Regions from separate parts of the Methylotuvimicrobium sp. KM1 genome, predicted to be linked through region 3. Evidence: predicted binding sites of a transcription regulator. Region 3 holds the regulator's gene; each other region holds the start of a gene.

Region 1 (6,797 bases), 680 kb from region 3:
CGATGAAAACAACAAGGTCCAACAAGCCCGCTTACATATCGTCGAGTTTCGAGGCTTCGAACGCTTCATTCAGGGCCGCCCTTATTGGGAGCTGCCTGTTTTAGTGCAGCGCCTATGCGGCATCTGCCCGGTCAGCCATCATTTAGCCGCCGCCAAGGCAATCGATCAACTCGTCGGTATCGACCCGGAAAATCTGCCTCCGGCCGCAACCAAATTAAGGCGCTTGCTGCATTTCGGTCAAGTTATGCAGTCCCACGCCTTACATTTCTTCCATTTGTCGAGCCCGGATTTATTGTTCGGATTCGAAAGCGAGATCGGTAAACGCAACATCATCGCGGTACTGGCCGAGCACCCTGAAATCGGCGTACAGGGCGTCAAGCTTCGCAAATACGGCCAAGAAGTGATCCGTATGATTTCTGGCAAGCGCGTTCACGGCACCGGTGCAATCGCCGGCGGCATGAACAAACCGTTATCCCGTGAAGAGCGCGATTATTTGTTGACCGATATCGATCAAATGATCGAATGGGCGGCGGCAACCGTGCAGCTGGTCAAAAGAGTCCATTGTTCGAATCTGCCCTATTACGACGATTTCGCGACGATACGCAGTAATTACCTTGGCCTCACCCGCCCTGATGGTGCGCTGGAGCTTTATCACGGAGGTCTACGCGCGAAAAAAGACACCGGCAAAACCATCATCGACCATGTCGATTATTGCCGCTATAACGATTATATTCATGAAGAAGTCCGTTCCTGGACCTACATGAAGTTTCCTTATTTGTTGTCGGAAGGCAAGGAAAACGGCTGGTACCGCGTCGGCCCGCTGGCCCGCGTCAATAATTGCGACTATATCGATACCCCGTTGGCCGAGGCCGCTCGCATCGAATTCAAGCAACACGGTGGTGAAGCAATGGTTCATAGCACGCTGGCAACCCATTGGGCGCGCATGATAGAAACGTTACACTGCGCCGAAAGCATCAAAGTCTTGCTGAACGACCCGGAAATCATGAGCGACGATCTCGTCGCGCAAGGTGAAAAGCGATTCGAAGGTATCGGTGTGATCGAAGCCCCTCGCGGCACACTATTTCATCATTATCAAGTCGATGAAAACGACATTGTCACCCGCGCCAATTTGATCGTTTCAACAACCAGCAATAACATGGGGATGAACGAATCAGTCCGTCAGGTCGCCGCCGAATATTTAAATGGTCGCGAATTGACCGAACCGCTATTAAATAATCTAGAAGTCGCAATCCGCGCCTACGATCCTTGTTTATCGTGCGCAACCCACGCGGTCGGAAAAATGCCTTTGCAATTGGAGCTAATCGACGCTGACGGGCAACTCATCGATAAATTAGTTAAACATAGCGATGGTGTTATTACTCCCTTTTAATCGAAAAACCGTCTAAGTATAAAAGGTATGGCAAGTGCGGCACCTTTCCTTTAGACAAACACTAGGCAAAGAGCTACACTCAATATGACAAAGGAATGTCGGCCATAATTGCACGGATGCGATAAACCGTTCCGACATATTGGTTAAGGAGTACAGCTTATGTATAGTAAATGGGTCGTAGTAGCAGATAGCAGCAGAGCACGTTTTTTTTTCTATGAGGGCAGAAAAGAACCGTTACGGGAACTTGAAGACTTAGTCCATGCCGAGGGAAAGCTCAAAACGCAGGATGTCGTTTCCGATCAACAAGGTGGACGTGGTAACGGAGCACATTCATTTGAACCGGTTACCGATGTCAAGCAACAAGAGGCCATCCGCTTTGCCCAACAAATAGGCGATAAATTGGAACAGGGCCGAGTTAATAACGAATTCAACGATCTCGTATTAATAGCCCCTCCAGCCTTCCTCGGTACGCTACGTCAAACCCTTAACGACCAAATCAAGAAACTAGTCGGCAAATCGATCGACAAAAACCTTGTTGCTCAAGACGAGTCCAGCATCCGAAGCTATCTCTGATCGATAACCATTTAACTCCGCCTTAACAAATGTTAAAGCAGCGTTAAGCCCATGACCTGGCCCCGATTTAAATCAACCGGGGCCTTCCGCCCCTTAAGAAATTTTTATTTGAAACGAATGCTTTGAAACTTCGCCCCCGGGGTCCGCGTTTCCATTTCAACGATTTTGGATAGTTCGACTTTTTGCCTTTCCCCATTATCAATAACCAAAAATTCGCGCTTATTCTGTTCAGTCACAACGTCGATCGCTTTGCCTTCGAGACTTCGATGTTCCGTCAGTGTCAATTTGACCAAGTAACCGTACATACAGGCGATTTCTATGTAGTCGTGAAGCTCGCAAGCTATTGGTTCAATTTTCATCATGCCCCTTTTTTTCAACAAACAAAAAAGCCCCGGCCGAGATAAAACGGCCGGGGCTTTGCGTCAAGCGATGAGCTCGAACGGCGATTACATCATGCCGCCCATTCCGCCCATACCACCCATTCCGCCCATGCCACCCATATCCGGCATGCCAGCGCCTTTATCGTCGCTTGGTGCGTCGGCGATCATCACTTCAGTGGTGATCATCAGACTCGCAACAGATGCTGCATTTTGTAGCGCGAAACGAGTCACTTTCGCCGGGTCCAAAATACCCATCTCGATCATGTCGCCGTATTCGCCGGTTGCTGCATTGTAACCATAGTTACCTGTACCTTTTGCAACTTCATTCAAGACGACTGAAGACTCTTCCCCCGCGTTTTTGACAATTTGGCGCAGAGGTTCTTCCATTGCACGACGCAGAATATTGACACCGACGTCTTGATCATGATTCAAACCTTTCAAACCTTCCAGCGATTTCAAAGCGCGGACCAGTGCAGTACCGCCACCGGCAACCACACCTTCTTCAACCGCAGCACGAGTAGAATGCAGCGCATCTTCGACGCGCGCTTTTTTCTCTTTCATTTCGACTTCAGTCGCCGCGCCGACTTTGATCACTGCAACACCGCCGGCCAATTTAGCCAAACGCTCTTGCAATTTTTCTTTATCATAGTCGGAAGATGCATCATCGGCTTGCTTGCGGATTTGTGCTACCCGTGCCTTGATGCTTTCATCTGTGCCCGCACCGTCGATAACCGTAGTATTGTCTTTAGTGACTTGAACTTTTTTCGCTGTGCCCAAAAGATCCAATTCAGCTTTTTCCAAAGACAGACCGACTTCTTCCGAAATCACGGTGCCGCCAGTCAAAATCGCGATGTCTTCAAGCATCGCTTTACGACGATCGCCGAAGCCAGGCGCTTTAACCGCAGCGACTTTAACGATACCGCGCAGATTGTTGACAACCAGAGTCGCCAGCGCTTCGCCTTCGACGTCTTCGGCAACGATCAACAACGGACGACCTGATTTGGCAACACCTTCCAGTACCGGCAACAAATCACGGATGTTGGAGATTTTTTTGTCGTACAGCAGGATGAACGGATTTTCTAATTCGGCGCTCATGCTGTCTTGATTGTTGATGAAGTATGGAGACAGATAACCGCGATCGAACTGCATCCCTTCGACAACATCGAGTTGGTTGTCCAGACCTGAACCTTCTTCGACGGTGATGACACCTTCTTTACCGACTTTTTCCATCGCTTCGGCGATGATTTGACCGACCGACTCATCGGAGTTGGCCGAGATCGTGCCGACTTGCGCAATCGCTTTGCTGTCTGTGCAAGGCGTTGCTGCCGCTTCGATGGATTTAACCGCCGTAGTCACGGCTAAGTCGATGCCCCGCTTCAAGTCCATTGGGTTCATACCGGCTGCAACTGCTTTCAAGCCTTCGTTAACGATGGATTGAGCCAGAACGGTCGCAGTCGTGGTACCGTCACCGGCAACATCGGATGTATGAGACGCGACTTCTTTAACCATTTGCGCACCCATGTTTTCGAATTTATCCTTCAATTCGATTTCCTTCGCAACCGAGACGCCGTCTTTGGTGATGGTCGGTGCGCCGAAGCTTTTATCTAAAACCGCATTACGGCCTTTAGGACCCAAAGTGACTTTTACCGCATTCGCTAAAATATTGACACCTGCAACCATCAGGGTACGTGCGTCACTACCGAATTTAACTTCTTTTGCTGCCATGTTTATTCCTAGATTCTGTGGTTAATGTTAAATACTTAATCAGTTAAAAAGAGACCGTTAGCTCAGAACAGCCATAATGTCTTCTTCGCGCATCACAACGACTTCTTCACCGTCGATTTTGACTTCGCTACCTGAATATTTACCAAATAACACTTTATCACCGACTTTAACTTCTAACGCGCGAACTTGACCGTTATCGAGTGCTTTACCGGTTCCTACCGCTAAAACTTCACCTTGACTCGGTTTTTCGGCGGCAGAACCAGGCAGTACGATACCGCCGGCGGTTTTGGTTTCTTCTTCAACACGTTTGATAATTACTCTGTCGTGTAAAGGGCGTATTTTCATCAATATCTCCTAATCGATATAAACAATAAAGTGGATTATTAGCACTCGCTAGTAATGAGTGCTAATAATAATCAGCTTTTGCAGTCTGTCAAGTTCTTTGGCATCATTCGCACCTAAATTGATATCTATCCTAAAATATGAAAGACGACCAACTATTACGCTACAGCCGGCAAATCATGCTGCCGCAAATCGATATCGAAGGCCAACAACAATTGCTTGGCGCACACGTCTTGATCGTCGGTGCGGGCGGCCTTGGCTCACCGGCTTCGATCTATCTCGCGGCAGCCGGTGTCGGACAAATCACTATTTACGATGACGACACAGTCGACCTTTCGAACCTACAGCGACAAATCGCTCACTACACCGACGATATTGGGACGGACAAAGTAATTTCAACCCAAAAGACCTTAAAAAAATTAAACCCGGATACTCAGGTTAATATTTTCAAGCAACGCTTGACCGGAGTCGCGCTCGACAAAACCGTAGAAAAAGCCGATATCGTCCTCGATTGCAGCGATAACTTTTCGACGCGATTCGCGATTAACAGCGCCTGCGTCAAACACCAAACACCATTGGTATCCGGAGCCGCGATACGGTTTGAAGGCCAAGTGTCGGTTTTTACACCGGGATTACATGACAGTCCGTGTTATAACTGTTTGTACTCGGACACGGGGGAAGAGATGCAGAATTGCGCAACCAACGGCGTTATTGCGCCAATTACCGGCATTATTGGCTGCATTCAAGCACTTGAGGCAATTAAGTTAATTACCGGCGCCGGCGAAACGCTAACCGGACGATTATTATTACTGGATGGTTTGACGATGGAATGGAACAGCATGAAGTTAAGAAAAAATCCGAACTGCCCTACCTGCGGAAAATAGATGGATAAAATCACCCGAATTGCACTTTTTTTACCGGATGTTGAATTTTTTTCCACATCAACGAGATAATTCGGCGGGATACCCAAGCCTCTCCTTGCCGAATGACCTTGACTGCCTTATTAAAAAATCTTGCCAAATCGGTAAACTGTAAATAACCTTGAGCCCCCGATACCAAACAATCGATGACTTCGCGATCGGTCAATTCAGGTGCGATCAAAATAATTTTGCTATCAGGACTTGCCGCATTCAATAACGCAATATATTCGGCGGTTTGCTGTTCGCGAAGTTCATAGCGAAGCACAACGATAAGCGGCTTGTCTCTTTCAACCGCGATCAAGGCCTTTATTTCGTCATGATCGACTCGTATTTTTAGGCTCGGATCGTCGATAAACCGCAGAATGTCTTCGTCGTTATCAATTATTTGCAGATCAATCATAAAGTTACCGATCGTTTAGGTTATCCGGCTTTCAAAATACCACTCCATTCCCTCTGTGCTTATTTGAGTCAAAATCATCCACGTTTTCAACTTAGAAAAGAGTCTAGTCTGTTTTACGTAATTGTTAACTGTACCAAAGTACTAAATTGCTCAACCTGGCCCAACTTTAACATTTGATGAGCATAATGAATTGAAAATTAATAATATTCAACGTCATAATCCATAGTCACTACAAATTGTTAAGGCTGAGCTACTTACTCTTCAACAATCTGCACTCGCTGAGTAATGCCGCAAACCAGTGTGTAGGGGATGGTTCCCGACCAAGACGCTACCTCTTCGATGGGCAACGCTCCTCCCCATAGCGTCACTGGATCACCCGGCTTGGCATCGTCTTGTTCGCTCAAATCGACCGTGATCATATCCATCGATACCCTACCGATCATCGGGACGCGCTTGCCGTTAACAAGAACCGGTGTGCCGGATCGAGCATGACGAGGATAACCGTCCCCGTAGCCAATTGCGACAACCCCCATTGTAATCGGCCTATCGCACACCCAAGTACCGCCGTAACCCACCTTATCGCCTTGCCGTACGGATTTAACGGCAATCAACCGGGAATGCAAAGCCATGACCGGCTTTAAATCGAAATCACCTCCAGTCGTTTCGGGAAACGGAGAAATCCCATACAACATAATTCCGGGTCTTACCCAGTCGGTCAACGCTTCCCGCCAACCTAAAATCCCGGCTGAATTCGCGATACTACGCGGCCCTGCAAAACCCGACAATGTTTTATTAAATAAGTCGATTTGTTTCAAAGTCATTGGGTCGGATCTCAGGTCGGCATTTGCCAAATGGGTTATAAAACCAACCGGCTGCTTGATTAACGAGCTCGATCTCAAACGCTGATGAACTTTTTCGACCTCGTCAGCCGAAAACCCCAAACGGTTCATGCCGGTATCGATTTTCAACCAAGCATTGATTCCGATAGAGCCGAATTTTCGATCAATGATATCCAACTGCCCGAACGAGTGAATTAAGGGATCTAAACCGAAATCGATCAAATCGTT
Region 2 (6,797 bases), 950 kb from region 3:
TATTCGCCGCACTGTGGTGTTGCTGGATCCCAATGCCGAGCAACATCTAAAGGTGTGGTGGCAGGACGACGACCGATTGTTAAAGACTCGCCCCAGTTCGGATTTGTTGAAGCAATTGGCAAAGCTCGACGGAAACGGGATCGCGAACGGTATGCTGTTGATCATGGACCCATTGGGCAATATCATGATGCGCTATCAGCCCGGATTTGACCCTTATGATGTTAAGAGCGATCTCAGGAAATTGCTGAGTGTTTCGCAAATCGGATAAATCATGTTTCGTAAATCGGATAGACCATGTTTAGAAAAATAACTTTTGTTTCCGCCTTTTTGGCTTTACTGCTTATCGTAGCCGGTTCCGTCGTCAAGTTGACCGGAGCGGATTTGGCATGCCCGGACTGGCCTGAATGTTACGGTCAATGGTTTATCGCCGATAATGCCGAGTTTAAAGCTTCGGCCGAACAGCTTTATCTGGGAAAAGCGGTCGATGTAAGTAAAGCTTGGCAAGAAATGGCGCGACGCTATGTATTCGGCTTATCGATGTTGACCGTCTTGCTGTTGGCATTGATCGCATGGCGCCAGCAATTTCACCGGTCTGTGGCGACAACTGGAGCGGTGGCGTTGCTTATCCTGGCGGCTGCGCAAGTTTGCACGGCTGTTAAAGCGGTCGAATTGAATGCGATGCCGATTATAGTTAGTGCTCAGGCATTGCTTGGATTTATCCAGTTTTGGCTATTGAGTTGGCTATTTGTACGATTAAATCCTGCCTTAAATAAGCTGGATCGAATAAGCGGTCCCATCTGGCTTGCCGGGTTCGCCGGCTTGTTGCTGTTGGTGCAAACCCTATCCGGTTTATGGGTTAACGCCAATCATGCGGGACAAGTCTGCAGCGGTTTTCCGCAGTGTAACGGGCAATGGTGGCCCATGGCCGATTACCGTACTGCATTGAATATATTCAATGGTCTGGTTACCGGTTATCAAGGGATTTTATCCTACGATGCACAGGTGGCTGCCCATTGGTTGCATAGAGTCTTTGCCCTACCGATTTTTGTTGTCTTAACTTGGCTGGTGCTGCGAGCCACCTCGGCTCATTGCGCCAAACCGGTCAGAAAAGCCGGCATGATGCTGAGTATTTTATTATTCGTGCAAATCGGCTTTAGCGTAATTGCGGCCAAATACGGACTACCGGCATGGTCGGCCATTGTGCATAATTTTGTTTCGGCATTATTGATGCTGCCATTGCTTGCGATTGCCGTCTATAGCCGCTACGGATATGCGGGCGAGGTGTTGCCCGGCGAAACGGTCGAGCGTCCTGTCGCCGAGGTTGAAGCTGCCGAAGCTGTAATCGAAGTCGGCTATGTCGAGCCGGAACCGGAATCGCTGACGCGTCGTCTCAAATCGCAGCTGCAAAAAACCCGGTCCGGTCTTAGCGGATTGATGGCAACGATTCCTATTGGTCAAAAAGCCATCGACGACGATTTACTGGAGGAAATCGAAGCCCGATTATTGATGGCCGATATCGGTATCGAAGCGACGACAGCAATCATTCGGCGATTGACCGATAGCCTCGAACGGCATCAATTAAACGACGGGGAAGCATTGGAAAATGCGCTGAAACAAGAATTATTGGCTATTCTTAAACCTTGTGATGATCCCTTACAGATTCCCAAACAAGATAAACCGTTCGTGATTTTGGTTGTCGGCGTCAACGGTGCCGGCAAAACTACGACGATCGGTAAAATGGCCAAGCGTTTTCAATCTCAAGGCCATAGCGTGATGCTGGCAGCGGGCGACACCTTCAGGGCAGCGGCAGTCGAACAGTTGCAAACCTGGGGCGAGCGTAACAACATTCATGTCGTCGCGCAGCACACTGGCGCCGACTCAGCCTCGGTGATATATGACGGTGTGCAATCGGCACAGGCCAAAGGTATCGACGTATTGATTGCCGATACCGCGGGACGTTTACACACCAAATCCAATCTGATGGACGAACTGAAAAAGGTTAAGCGCATTATCGGAAAGCTCGATGAAACCGCGCCGCACGAGGTTTTGTTGGTTTTAGACGCGGGAACTGGTCAGAACGCGTTGTCTCAGGCGAAACAATTTAACGAAACTGTGGCATTGACTGGTATCGCATTAACCAAGTTGGACGGAACCGCGAAGGGTGGGGTTATTTTTGCATTAGCCAAGCAATTCAGCGTGCCGATTCGTTTTATCGGTATCGGTGAAGGGATCGACGATTTGCAGGATTTCGATGCGGAACAGTTTGTCGACGCCTTATTTGTTAAAGATCAATAGATTTATGCTCAAATTCGATCATGTCAGTAAACGGTATCCCGATGCCGGCGATGCCTTGCAGGATGTCACATTCCATCTACAGCGCGGAGAATTCGCTTTTTTGACCGGTCATTCCGGAGCCGGTAAAAGCACTTTGTTGAAATTGATCGCGGTCATGGAACGATGTTCGCGAGGTCAAGTTTTGTTGGACGGGCAAAATCTAAACAAGGCGTCCGATCGACAAATACCCTATATACGAAGGAAGCTGGGCTTAATATTTCAGGATTATAAATTGCTGCAAGATAGAACCGTTTTCGACAATGTCGCATTGCCGTTGGTGGTAGCGGGTTACAGCCATTTTGATATCGGTCGGCGAGTTCGAGCTGCGCTCGATAAGGTCGGCTTGCTGGGTAAAGAAAAAAAACTTCCGCAGACTTTGTCCGGCGGCGAACAGCAGCGCGTCGGTATTGCCCGCGCCGTTATAAACAAACCGCCGTTGATTCTCGCCGACGAGCCGACCGGTAATTTGGATCCGGAATTGTCGTCCGAGATTATGAAATTATTTGAGGATTTTCAACAAGTCGGCGTAACGGTGTTGATTGCCACACATGATATCGCCTTGGTTGAGCGAATGGGACATCGTGTATTGCAATTGGATCATGGCCGCCTGGTCGCAAGTTAACAGATGAAAAAGCCGAATATCAACCACAGAAGACCGCAACCCCGACAGAAAAAGGAAGTCCGACGAAAAGTTGTTTCCGGTAGGCTAAGTGTTATGCTACAGACTTACCTGGATATTCATGCGCAAGCCTTGTTTTCCAGTTTAGGTCGTTTGGCGCGCGCACCTGTGACATCGCTGATGACCGTCAGCGTATTATCCATTGCAATTTCGTTAGCCGCCGGATTCTATCTGTTGGTCGCCAATATTCAACAATTAACCGGCGGACTCGAAGATAGCAATCAAATTTCGTTGTTTTTAAAAGATCACGTCACCGATGATACCGGCGTAAAGTTAGCCGATAAAATTAAAAAATTCGATCATATACAGGACGTCAAGGTTATTACGAAAACCCAAGGTCTCGCCGAATTTCGCGAATATAGCGGTTTCGGCGATGCACTAAAGGCGTTGGATAAAAACCCCTTGCCGACCGTCATTCAGGTTATGCCGGAACATAGCCTCGAAGAAGGGCCACAACTGGACGAATTGTTTAAAAAATTAACGGACTTACAAGAAGTCGATTTTGCACAATTGGATATGCAATGGATCAAACGCTTGTATTCGATCATGGAACTGGCGAATCGTGGCGTTACGTTACTCAGCTTTATATTGGCCCTAGCCGTATTATTCATTACCGGCAATACGATAAGACTGGAATTACACAATCGACGTGATGAAGTTATCATCGCTAAACTGGTGGGCGCGACCCATCGTTTTATTCAACGGCCGTTTTTGTATACCGGTTTTTGGTTAGGGTTTTGTTCCGGCATTTTGGCTTGGATTTCTGTGACGATCATGCTATTCATTCTGCAGCAGCCGATCGATCGATTGTCCGGTCTTTATGACGGCGTATTTTCGATGCGTTATTTGAGTTTCGGCGAAATGATGTCGTTAATTGCGATTTCTTCACTGCTTGGAGTAGCCGCTGCCTGGGCGGTGCTTTGCTATCAATTAAGACTGACTAAGCCCGAATAAACTGTGAGTAAGTATTCAGCTCTTTCCTCCTTACTAAAAAAGTACGCCACCCTAACCACTTTCATTATCCGAGCCCTTGACAAAGCTCATGGTTCCAGGAAGTTATTTATCGTGAAATCCCTAGTGTATTAGGGTCGACCTGAGTCTTATCGATAATGAATAACTCACAAAACAATGCGGAACTTATAAAAATTTTAGCACTCATAACGCGAGAGTGCTAAAATCGGGCAAACTTAAAAATAAGGGGAAATCATGAGTAACGCATTAGCCTTTGCTTTGCCAACTAATCTTTCCGTAGGAACATTTGATTCATATTTGAATGCGGTCGCGCAAACGCCGACTTTATCGCATGAGCAAGAGCGTAAACTAGCGCTTCGTTATCGCGATGAAGGCGATTTGGAAGCAGCGAAGGAGCTAGTTATGTCGAACCTTCGATTTGTCGTTCATGTCGCGCGTGGATACAGTGGATACGGACTGCCGCTGCCCGACATCATTCAAGAAGGTAACGTCGGCCTCATGAAAGCCGTCAAACGCTTCGATCCCGATGTCGGGGTTCGCTTAGTGACCTTTGCCGTGCATTGGATCAGAGCGGAAATACATGAATACGTCATCAAAAACTGGCGTATTGTCAAAATCGCTACAACCAAAGCTCAGCGTAAACTGTTTTTTAATTTACGCAAATCGAAAAGCAACCTAGGCTGGTTGTCGCACGACGAAGCGAAAGCTGTCGCCGACGATTTAGGCGTTGATCTCAAAACCGTTTATGAAATGGAAAAACGCATGGACGGCTCGGATATGGCTTTCGACATGCCGCATGATGAACCGTCCGACGAAACCACTTACGCCTCGCCTGTCAGTTACTTAGAGCAACATAACTCGGACCCTGCGGATCTGCTGGAAAACGAGCAATGGCAAGGTTATGAAGAAAACATGCTAAGCGAAGCAATGGCAGAACTTGACGAGCGTAGTCTCGATATTCTCAATAGCCGCTGGCTAAGCGAAGAAAAAGCGACATTGCATGATTTGGCCGCACGCTACAATGTTTCAGCCGAGCGCATCCGGCAGTTGGAAAAAAACGCCATGAACAAGCTGAAAGCCGCATTCGTGCTGGAAGCATAATACATCGAACACTTCACGCGGGGCGAGTTATTTAACACGCCCCGAGCGTTTTCCGGTTTTCATAGTCCTCCGTGAGAATCCATATTTTGGCAGGACGGGGTTTTATAACCCCGTCCGAAACGTTTCAACCGTGGCCGAAGCAAGCCGAAACGCTTAGGATTCGGTTATAAATAACTTCCCTATTTTTATAATATAGGGTAGGCGGGTTCGGTAGCTCGATTGACAGGTGTCGGCGGCAGGGAAAGCCGCCGTCAAGCCTACACGGATGTATTCACCCAGCACCTAAATTCCATAGCCCATTGGCTATGTTTAATATTATGGCTAATTTAGGTGCTGGATGAATTCCATAGTTTATTGGCTATGGATAACTACCATGGATAATTTAGGTGCTGGGTTCACGGCGTCCTGTCAAGCGAGTTGCCGAACCCGCTACAAAGCTCATAGCTACAGGAAGTTATTTGTCACGAAATCCTTAGTCCAAACCGAAACGCTGGGGACGGGTTAAATAACCCGTCCCACAGGAAGATTGCTGCCGTCAAACCCCCATGGGTTCACGGTGGTCCTCGATAGACACACCCCCATACCTTTTATTCTTCGATGGTTTTTCAAGCAAAAGGGAATAATCACCTTCTCGTAACAGGTAGTCTATCAATCCGAACCCCGCGCAATTTCCCCATAACGAAAACAATCGACGGTATGATCGTTGACCATGCCGACCGCCTGCATGAACGCATAGCAAATCGTTGAGCCGACGAATTTAAAACCGCGTCTTTTCAATTCCTTGCTGAGCCGATCCGATAAAGGCGTATTCGCCGGCAACTCGGCGTGCGTCCGCCAAGCGTTCTGGACTGGCTGGCCGTCGACAAAATCCCATAGAAACGCGTCGAAACTCCCGGCTTCTTCTTTGATGTTCAAAAAAGCGCGTGCATTGGTCACAGCGGCATTGACTTTGAGCCGGTTGCGTATGATGCCCGGATTCTTCAGCAACTCCGAGATTTTTGACTCATCATAGCGGGCCACCGATACGGGATCAAAATTGTCGAACGCCGCCCTGAAATTGTCTCGCTTTTTCAAAATCGTCGACCAACTCAAGCCCGCCTGCGCGCCTTCCAAAACCAAAAACTCGAACAACAGGCGGTCGTCATGCACCGGCACGCCCCATTCGCGGTCGTGATAGTCCTCTTCAAGCGGGCTGGACAAAGCCCATCGGCATTTGTTCATGTTAATTGAAAGGTATTCTTAGATCTCAAGGAAGGTTTGCGTGCGTTAAAAAAAGATAAAGTCCTTGATCTCATCGCGATTCAAAAGCACGATTTGCTGTTCCATCGCTTCCCGATGCAGATCATCCTTACCGATTCGCATACTCAAAAGAAAATATGACAACAAGGCGGCCCGGATTTGAGTAACGCATTTACCGTCGACCATCCCGAAATCGCGCTCGATCACGCTTTTTTGCGCATCGTTCAACCCCGGGTGCGGACCGATTTCGACAGTCAACCATTTGTTCCACAAGGTGTCTGTAAAAGGAGGTTCGTCAGCCTTACCCAAAATAGCGACGCGATGAATACGCGCAAGGACGAAATCGCGATAATCATTATGCGTTACGCTGAAAGACCGAACATGCCAACGCAAACCGTCGAACACCAAAGTATGAGGGTTGACTTGCAAAGTCTTGGGTTCCGGGCTGGATAACGATTGGTATGAAATCTCC
Region 3 (6,797 bases):
TCGATCGCCGGTATCGACGCCGGGAGGCACTTTGACCGACAATGTTTTAGTATCCTGAACCCGGCCCTGTCCATGACATTTCCGGCAAGGGTCTTTGATTTGCTTACCGGTTCCGCCGCACGTCGGACAGGTTTGTTGAACCGAGAAAAAACCTTGTTGCATCCGAACTTGGCCATGGCCATGACAGGTCGAGCATGTGACCGGAGAAGAGCCTTTTTTTGCACCGGATCCATGGCATTCGTCACACACGACCATGACCGGCACGCGAATTTTTGCCTCTGTTCCGCCTACCGCTTCTTCTAGGGTTAACTCAAGGTTGTAACGAAGATCGGCACCACGCTGAACACCGCCGCGAGTTCGTCCTCCGCCACCAAAAATATCGCCGAAAACATCGCCGAAGACATCACTAAAACTTTCGCCGCTGAATCCCCCGCCGCCAAAACCTCCGAAACCGCCCGGACCGCCACCCATCGATGCATCGACGCCGGCATGGCCGAATTGATCGTATGCGGATCTTTTTTTAGGGTCGGATAAAATCTCATAAGCCTCTTTTATTTGCTTAAATTTTGCTTCGGCTTCATCAGGATTATCCTTGTTTCTATCCGGATGGAATTTCATTGCCATGCGGCGGTAACTTTTTTTGATTTCCGCGTCGCTGGCGTTTCTATCGACGCCGAGAAGCTTATAGTAATCTTCTTTTGCCATGTCTATTAATTATCGTTCGATACAGTCCCATTATTTCCCGTAGAAATAAAGACTCGATTGAGTAGCGTTATAAAACACCATGCTTTGGTACTATCAAATTCGGCGCCGGTCAACATACCTTAAACGGCAAGTCGAACAGCGCCGGCATGGAATTATTTCTTGTCGTCGTCTTTGACTTCTTCAAACTCGGCATCGACAACACCATCGTCGGTTGCTGACGAGCTTGTCGATGATTGCTGACCGGCCTCCGCACCGCCTTCAGCTTCGGCTTTTTGCGCATAAACGCGCTCGGCCAGTTTACCGGACAATTCGGTCAGCGCATTGGTTTTGGTCTCGATCGCCTCTTTGTCATTGCCTTTGAGAACGTCTTTTAATTCATTGATCGCAGTTTCGATCGCCGATTTTTCATCGCCGGAAACCTGGTCGCCGAGCTCCTTCATCGATTTTTCGGTGGCATTCATGATCCCTTCCGCATGATTCCGTGCACTCACCAGTTCGGTCACTTTGCGGTCTTCATCAGCATGCGCCTCGGCATCCTTGACCATGCGATCGACTTCATCATCGGATAGACCGCTAGAGGCCTTGATCACGATTGATTGTTTTTTACCGGTCGCTTTGTCTTTGGCCGAGACATTCAAGATACCATTTGCGTCAATATCGAAAGTCACCTCGACTTGTGGAACGCCGCGCGGTGCGGGTGGGATATCGGCCAAATCGAAACGACCCAGTGATTTATTACCGCTCGCAACTTCCCGTTCGCCTTGTAAAACATGAACCGTTACAGCGGTTTGATTGTCGTCCGCCGTTGAAAAAACCTGTGAAGCATTGGTCGGAATCGTTGTGTTTTTCTCGATCAATTTAGTCATTACACCGCCTAAGGTTTCGATGCCGAGCGATAGAGGCGTTACATCGAGCAACAATACATCTTTAACATCGCCGCCTAATACGCCAGCCTGAATCGCTGCACCTAAGGCAACTGCTTCATCCGGATTAACATCCTTACGCGGCTCTTTGCCGAAAATCGATTTAACGAATTCTTGAACGCGAGGCATTCGAGTTTGACCGCCGACCAAAATTACATCGTCAATGTCCGACGCGGATAAGCCTGCGTCTTTTAGCGCCATTAGGCATGGGGCTTTGGTTTTATCAATCAGATCATCTACCAAGGATTCCAATTTAGACCGAGTTAATTTGACATTTAAATGTTTTGGTCCTGTCGCATCGGCCGTGACATAAGGCAGATTGATATCGGTTTGTTGCGAAGACGACAATTCGATTTTGGCTTTTTCAGCGGCTTCTTTGAGTCGTTGCAGCGCTAATGGATCGCTGTGCAAATCGATACCGTTGTCGCGTTTGAATTCGTCGGCCAGAAAATCGATAATTCTGAGGTCGAAGTCTTCACCGCCGAGGAAGGTATCGCCATTGGTCGACAAGACTTCGAACTGATGCTCTCCTTCGATCTCGGCGATTTCAATGATTGAAATATCGAATGTACCGCCGCCTAAGTCGTACACGGCAATTTTCATATCGCCTTTCGGCTTGTCCATCCCGAATGCCAGTGCCGCTGCGGTCGGTTCGTTGATAATGCGTTTGACGTCGAGACCCGCAATGCGGCCCGCGTCTTTAGTTGCCTGACGTTGAGAATCGTTAAAATAAGCCGGTACGGTAATGACCGCTTCTTTGACTTCTTCGCCTAGGTAGGCTTCGGCGTCTTTTTTCAGCTTCATCAAGACCCGAGCCGACACTTCGGGCGCGGCCATTTTTTTACCGTGACATTCAACCCAAGCGTCACCATTATCGGCCGGTACGATTTTGTAAGGCACCATTTTGATATCTTTTTGCACGACATCGTCTTTGAAACGGCGGCCGATTAAACGCTTGATAGCAAATAAGGTGTTTTCGGGATTGGTTACCGCCTGACGCTTGGCCGATTGTCCGACGAGCACCTCGTCATCTTTGGTGAATGCGATGACTGAAGGCGTGGTTCTGGCGCCTTCGCTATTTTCGATGACGCGTGCGGTGCCGTTTTCGAGCACAGCCACGCAAGAATTGGTGGTTCCTAAATCTATTCCGATTATTTTAGCCATTGATTGCTCCAGACTTGAGAGTGTATTTAAAAATTAGTTGATTACGATATGGGGGCTGTTTTAATCTGTTCAAGCCTGCTCATCGATTTTTGGTGATTCTTGCGGAGGATTGTCCTCGGCTTTGGCGACAACAACCATTGCCGGACGCAACAGCCGCCCATTCAATACATAGCCTTTCTGAAATACATTAATGACCGAGTTCGGTTCGGCATCGACAGATGGTTGCATGGCCATCGCCTGATGCAACTCAGGATCAAACGGTTGTCCTAGCGGATTAACCACTTCTATATTGAATTTAGAAAAAACGGCTTCGAATTGTTTCAATGTCAATTCGCTGCCTTCTCGAAACTTTTGCACTTCGGGGCTATCACCGATAGCGGCTTGCAAACCAAGCTCCAAACTATCGACAACAGTCAATAATTCTTTGGCAAAATTTTCCAATGCAAACTTATGGGCGTTTTCCAAATCCTTTTGGGTTCTTCTTTTCAGGTTTTCCATTTCCGCTTGTATGCGCAATACTTTATCCCAATTTTCTGTAGCCTTTTGTTCGGCTGCTTCAAGCTTTTGAGATAACTCTTCGACATTAACCTTTTGGGCCGCCTGCGGCTGACTGTTTTCGTCTATATTGTTATCAACCTGCGCATCGGCGCCTTGCTCCAAAATAGTTTCGGCTTGCTCGTCCGCTGCCTTTTCCGGCAACTCCTGCTCGTTACTCATTATTAAACTCCGGTTTAAATAAAAAACGGTCCGCATCCGCGGGAGAACTCTATTTCAAGAAATGTGGGGCTTATGTTTTGGGATTCAAGGCCGCGCCTAATAATTTTGCCGTTACATCGACAAAAGGAATCACTCTTTCATAAGCCATTCGCGTGGGGCCTATTACGCCTAAAACACCGACCACTTGTTCGTTAATCGAGTATGGTGCGGTGACCAGACTGCATTGTTCGAATGCGTGATAACCGGATTCCTCACCGATAAAAATTTGTACGCCTTCGGCATTTAAGCATTGATCGAGTAAATGAATAACACCTCGCTTTTGACTGAAAGCATCGAATAGCTCCTTGAGCCTCTCCATGTCCGATAATTCGGAAAAACCCATTAGATTCGTCTCGCCGCTTAACACATAATCTTCATCCGACTTTTCGGGATCGAGTGCCAACTTAGCCATTTGTACCGCGTCTAACATTTCCCGGTTCATTTGTTCTTGGGCGTCTTTGAGCTCTTTCAGCACGGCCTTTCTGACTGCTGCCAGGCTCAATCCGGAATAGACGGAATTTAAATAATTGGCCGCTTGCTGCAATTGTGCAGGCGTAAATTGTTTTGAGGTATGGAGGATTTTATTATGCACTTCCTGTTCATTAGTCACGAAAATGACCAATACGCGGGTGTTGGATAACGGCAAAAACTCGATATGGCGTAAACTGACCAGTTCGCGCTTGGGCAATGTCACGACACCGGCCATCCGCGTGACGTCGGATAATATTCTCGATGCCACCCCGATGACATCATTAACGTTATCTTTAGCAATTAAATTTTTGCGCAAGAGTTTAAGTTCTTCCGAGTTCAGAGGCTTTACCGTGAGCAACGAATCGATAAACAAACGATAGCCACTCACGGTCGGCACCCGGCCTGCACTAGTGTGCGGAGAACGAATCAATCCCATGTCTTCCAGATCGGCCATGACATTACGAATCGTTGCAGGACTCAATTTTAATTCGGTATCCTTAGATAAGGCACGCGAACCTACCGGTTGTCCGTCTTGGATATAACGTTCAACCAATGCTTTCAATAATTGCAGCGATCTTTCGTTCAACACCTGATTATTATTCACATTAAACCCTCTAGCTTATTAGCACTCTACCTCATCGAGTGCCAGCGGCGCAAATTAGCAGTTCACCCCCTGCTTGTCAATACTAGCAAATACAACTCCATCACAGCCCTCATCCCCCTTTAACCTTTAACCTTTAACTTTTCATCTTTCATCTTTCCCCTTATCCCTTGACTTATTGAGTATAATTCGATCAAATCCTTTCTTAAATTAACGACAATGCACAGCTCATTCAAAACCATCGGCATTATCGGTAAAGCCAGCGACCCCGGAATTGCCGAAACTTTAGCGATTCTTTACCGTTATCTTAAACAGCATGACTATACCGTCATAATAGACCGCTTGAGTGCTAAATTTATAACGGAATCCGGCGTTGAAAGCTCGGCCATCGAGACTATTGGACAGCGCTGCGACCTGATTATCGCCGCTGGTGGCGACGGTACGTTTTTATCTGCCGCGCGTGCAATCGCCCAATACGACATTCCACTAGTCGGGATCAATTTGGGACGCCTCGGGTTTTTGGTCGACATTTCGCCCTATGAACTATTGCCTAAGCTCAATAACATTTTAACAGGCCATTATAGCGAGGAAAGGCGTTACTTATTAAGGACCAAAATCATACGCGACCACCGCGTCTTTAACGAGCAGACTGCCGTTAACGAAGTCGTCGTACATCGATGGGTAACACCCAGCATGATAGAAATCGTCACGCACATTAATGGCGTCTATCTAAACTCTCAGCGTTCAGACGGCATGATCGTCTCGACTCCGACCGGTTCGACCGCTTATTCGTTGTCGGCGGGCGGCCCGATTTTGCACCCCTCTCTGAATGCCTTGGTTTTGGTACCGCTTAATCCTCATACGCTATCGAATCGCCCAATCGTCATTGACGATTCGGCCGAAATCGAAATCAGCTTCTGTCAAACTAAACAAATCAATGCCTTAGTCACCTGCGATCATCTCGAAATACCCGAAGTATTGATCAGTGATAAAATTTTGATAAAAAAAGACCCGAAACCGATTAGAATTCTCCATCCCGAAGGACACGATTTTTTTGAAATCCTCAGAAAAAAACTCAACTGGAGCGGCGGTTATCCTTAACTCATTCTCATGCTATTAAATCTTTCCATTAACGACCTAGCTGTCGTCAAAACATTAGACTTGGATATGAACGGCGGAATGTCGGTTTTGACAGGCGAAACCGGCGCCGGAAAATCGATTTTATTGACCGCACTGGGTTTAGCACTCGGCGATCGAGCCGATTCCGGCTATATTCGACCGAACAGCAAACGTGCTGAAATCAATTTAGAATTCGATTTATCCGATGCTCCTAAGGCGAAAACATGGCTTGAAGAAAACGAACTGGATGATGAGCAACACTGCCTGATTAGACGAGTTATCAACCATGACGGTCGATCAAAAGCCTATATCAACAATCGCCCGGTTACATTACAAACTTTACAAGAACTGAGCGAAAAGCTAGTTGAAATACACGGACAGCATGCACATTTGACTTTACTCCATAGCGAAGAGCAACGCCGATTGTTGGATGTGTTTGCCGGCAATCAAGCCCTATTGGAGCAAGTCAATGCCTGTTTCCAACAGTGGCAGCAAAGCAATCGGGAGTTACAAGCCCTGAAAAAAGCCAGTGTCGATAGTATCGAGCGCGAGGAATTATTACGTTACCAACTCGACGAATTACAACAACTCGACTTGAACAAATTCAATTATGCCGAAATTGTGGATGAACACAGTAAACTAGCGCATTTGGAAGAGATTCTATCGACCGGACATCGGCAACTCGATTTGCTCTATGAAAACGACGAACAATCGCTCAATCGTCTGCTGCTGCAATCGACTCATGCTTTGAATGATTTAACGCGTTTTGCGCCGGACATCGAATCTATCAACGGCATTTTAAACGAAGCACAAATTCAGATTGAAGAAGCCGCTCACCAATTGCGTCGTTATTTGGACAACCTAGAAGCCGACCCGTTAAGACTGGAAGTGCTGGAAAATCAAATCGGCATGATTCAAAGTCTCTGCCGTAAGCATCATGTTCAGCCGGAAGAATTGCCTGAGCTAGCTACCAATCTCGAACAAGAACTCAACAACCTGACACACAGCGGCGAACGAATCGATAGCTTGACCGATAAAGTTGAAAAACTGCTCGCTAA

What was found. The regulator HrcA, encoded in region 3, represses chaperone genes, less so after heat shock. The targets are predictions, from matches to a motif close to TNTTAGCACTCNNNNNNNNNGAGTGCTAANA.
Region 1: the regulator HrcA is predicted to act here: its motif matches at 4,450-4,480, upstream of groES (co-chaperone GroES).
Region 2: the regulator HrcA is predicted to act here: its motif matches at 4,160-4,190, upstream of rpoH (RNA polymerase sigma factor RpoH).

What each region holds. Positions count from the first base shown of each region.
Region 1 covers NZ_CP173170.1:2,003,720-2,010,516, reverse strand. The annotation lists gene ACINK7_RS08500 (Ni/Fe hydrogenase subunit alpha) at 1-1,390, shown strand, start outside; gene ACINK7_RS08495 (host attachment protein) at 1,550-1,963, shown strand; gene ACINK7_RS08490 (Rho-binding antiterminator) at 2,068-2,325, opposite strand; gene groL (chaperonin GroEL) at 2,410-4,068, opposite strand; gene groES (co-chaperone GroES) at 4,126-4,413, opposite strand; gene ACINK7_RS08475 (HesA/MoeB/ThiF family protein) at 4,551-5,294, shown strand; gene ACINK7_RS08470 (DNA-binding response regulator) at 5,305-5,730, opposite strand; gene alr (alanine racemase) at 5,985-6,797, opposite strand, start outside.
Region 2 covers NZ_CP173170.1:1,736,114-1,742,910, forward strand. The annotation lists gene ACINK7_RS07340 (hypothetical protein) at 1-268, shown strand, start outside; gene ftsY (signal recognition particle-docking protein FtsY) at 295-2,295, shown strand; gene ftsE (cell division ATP-binding protein FtsE) at 2,300-2,956, shown strand; gene ftsX (permease-like cell division protein FtsX) at 3,050-3,967, shown strand; gene rpoH (RNA polymerase sigma factor RpoH) at 4,220-5,086, shown strand; gene ACINK7_RS07365 (DNA-3-methyladenine glycosylase I) at 5,735-6,307, opposite strand; gene ACINK7_RS07370 (WYL domain-containing protein) at 6,353-6,797, opposite strand, start outside.
Region 3 covers NZ_CP173170.1:2,682,687-2,689,483, forward strand. The annotation lists gene dnaJ (molecular chaperone DnaJ) at 1-705, opposite strand, end outside; gene dnaK (molecular chaperone DnaK) at 858-2,792, opposite strand; gene grpE (nucleotide exchange factor GrpE) at 2,862-3,509, opposite strand; gene hrcA (heat-inducible transcriptional repressor HrcA) at 3,580-4,623, opposite strand; gene ACINK7_RS11505 (NAD(+) kinase) at 4,840-5,721, shown strand; gene recN (DNA repair protein RecN) at 5,731-6,797, shown strand, end outside.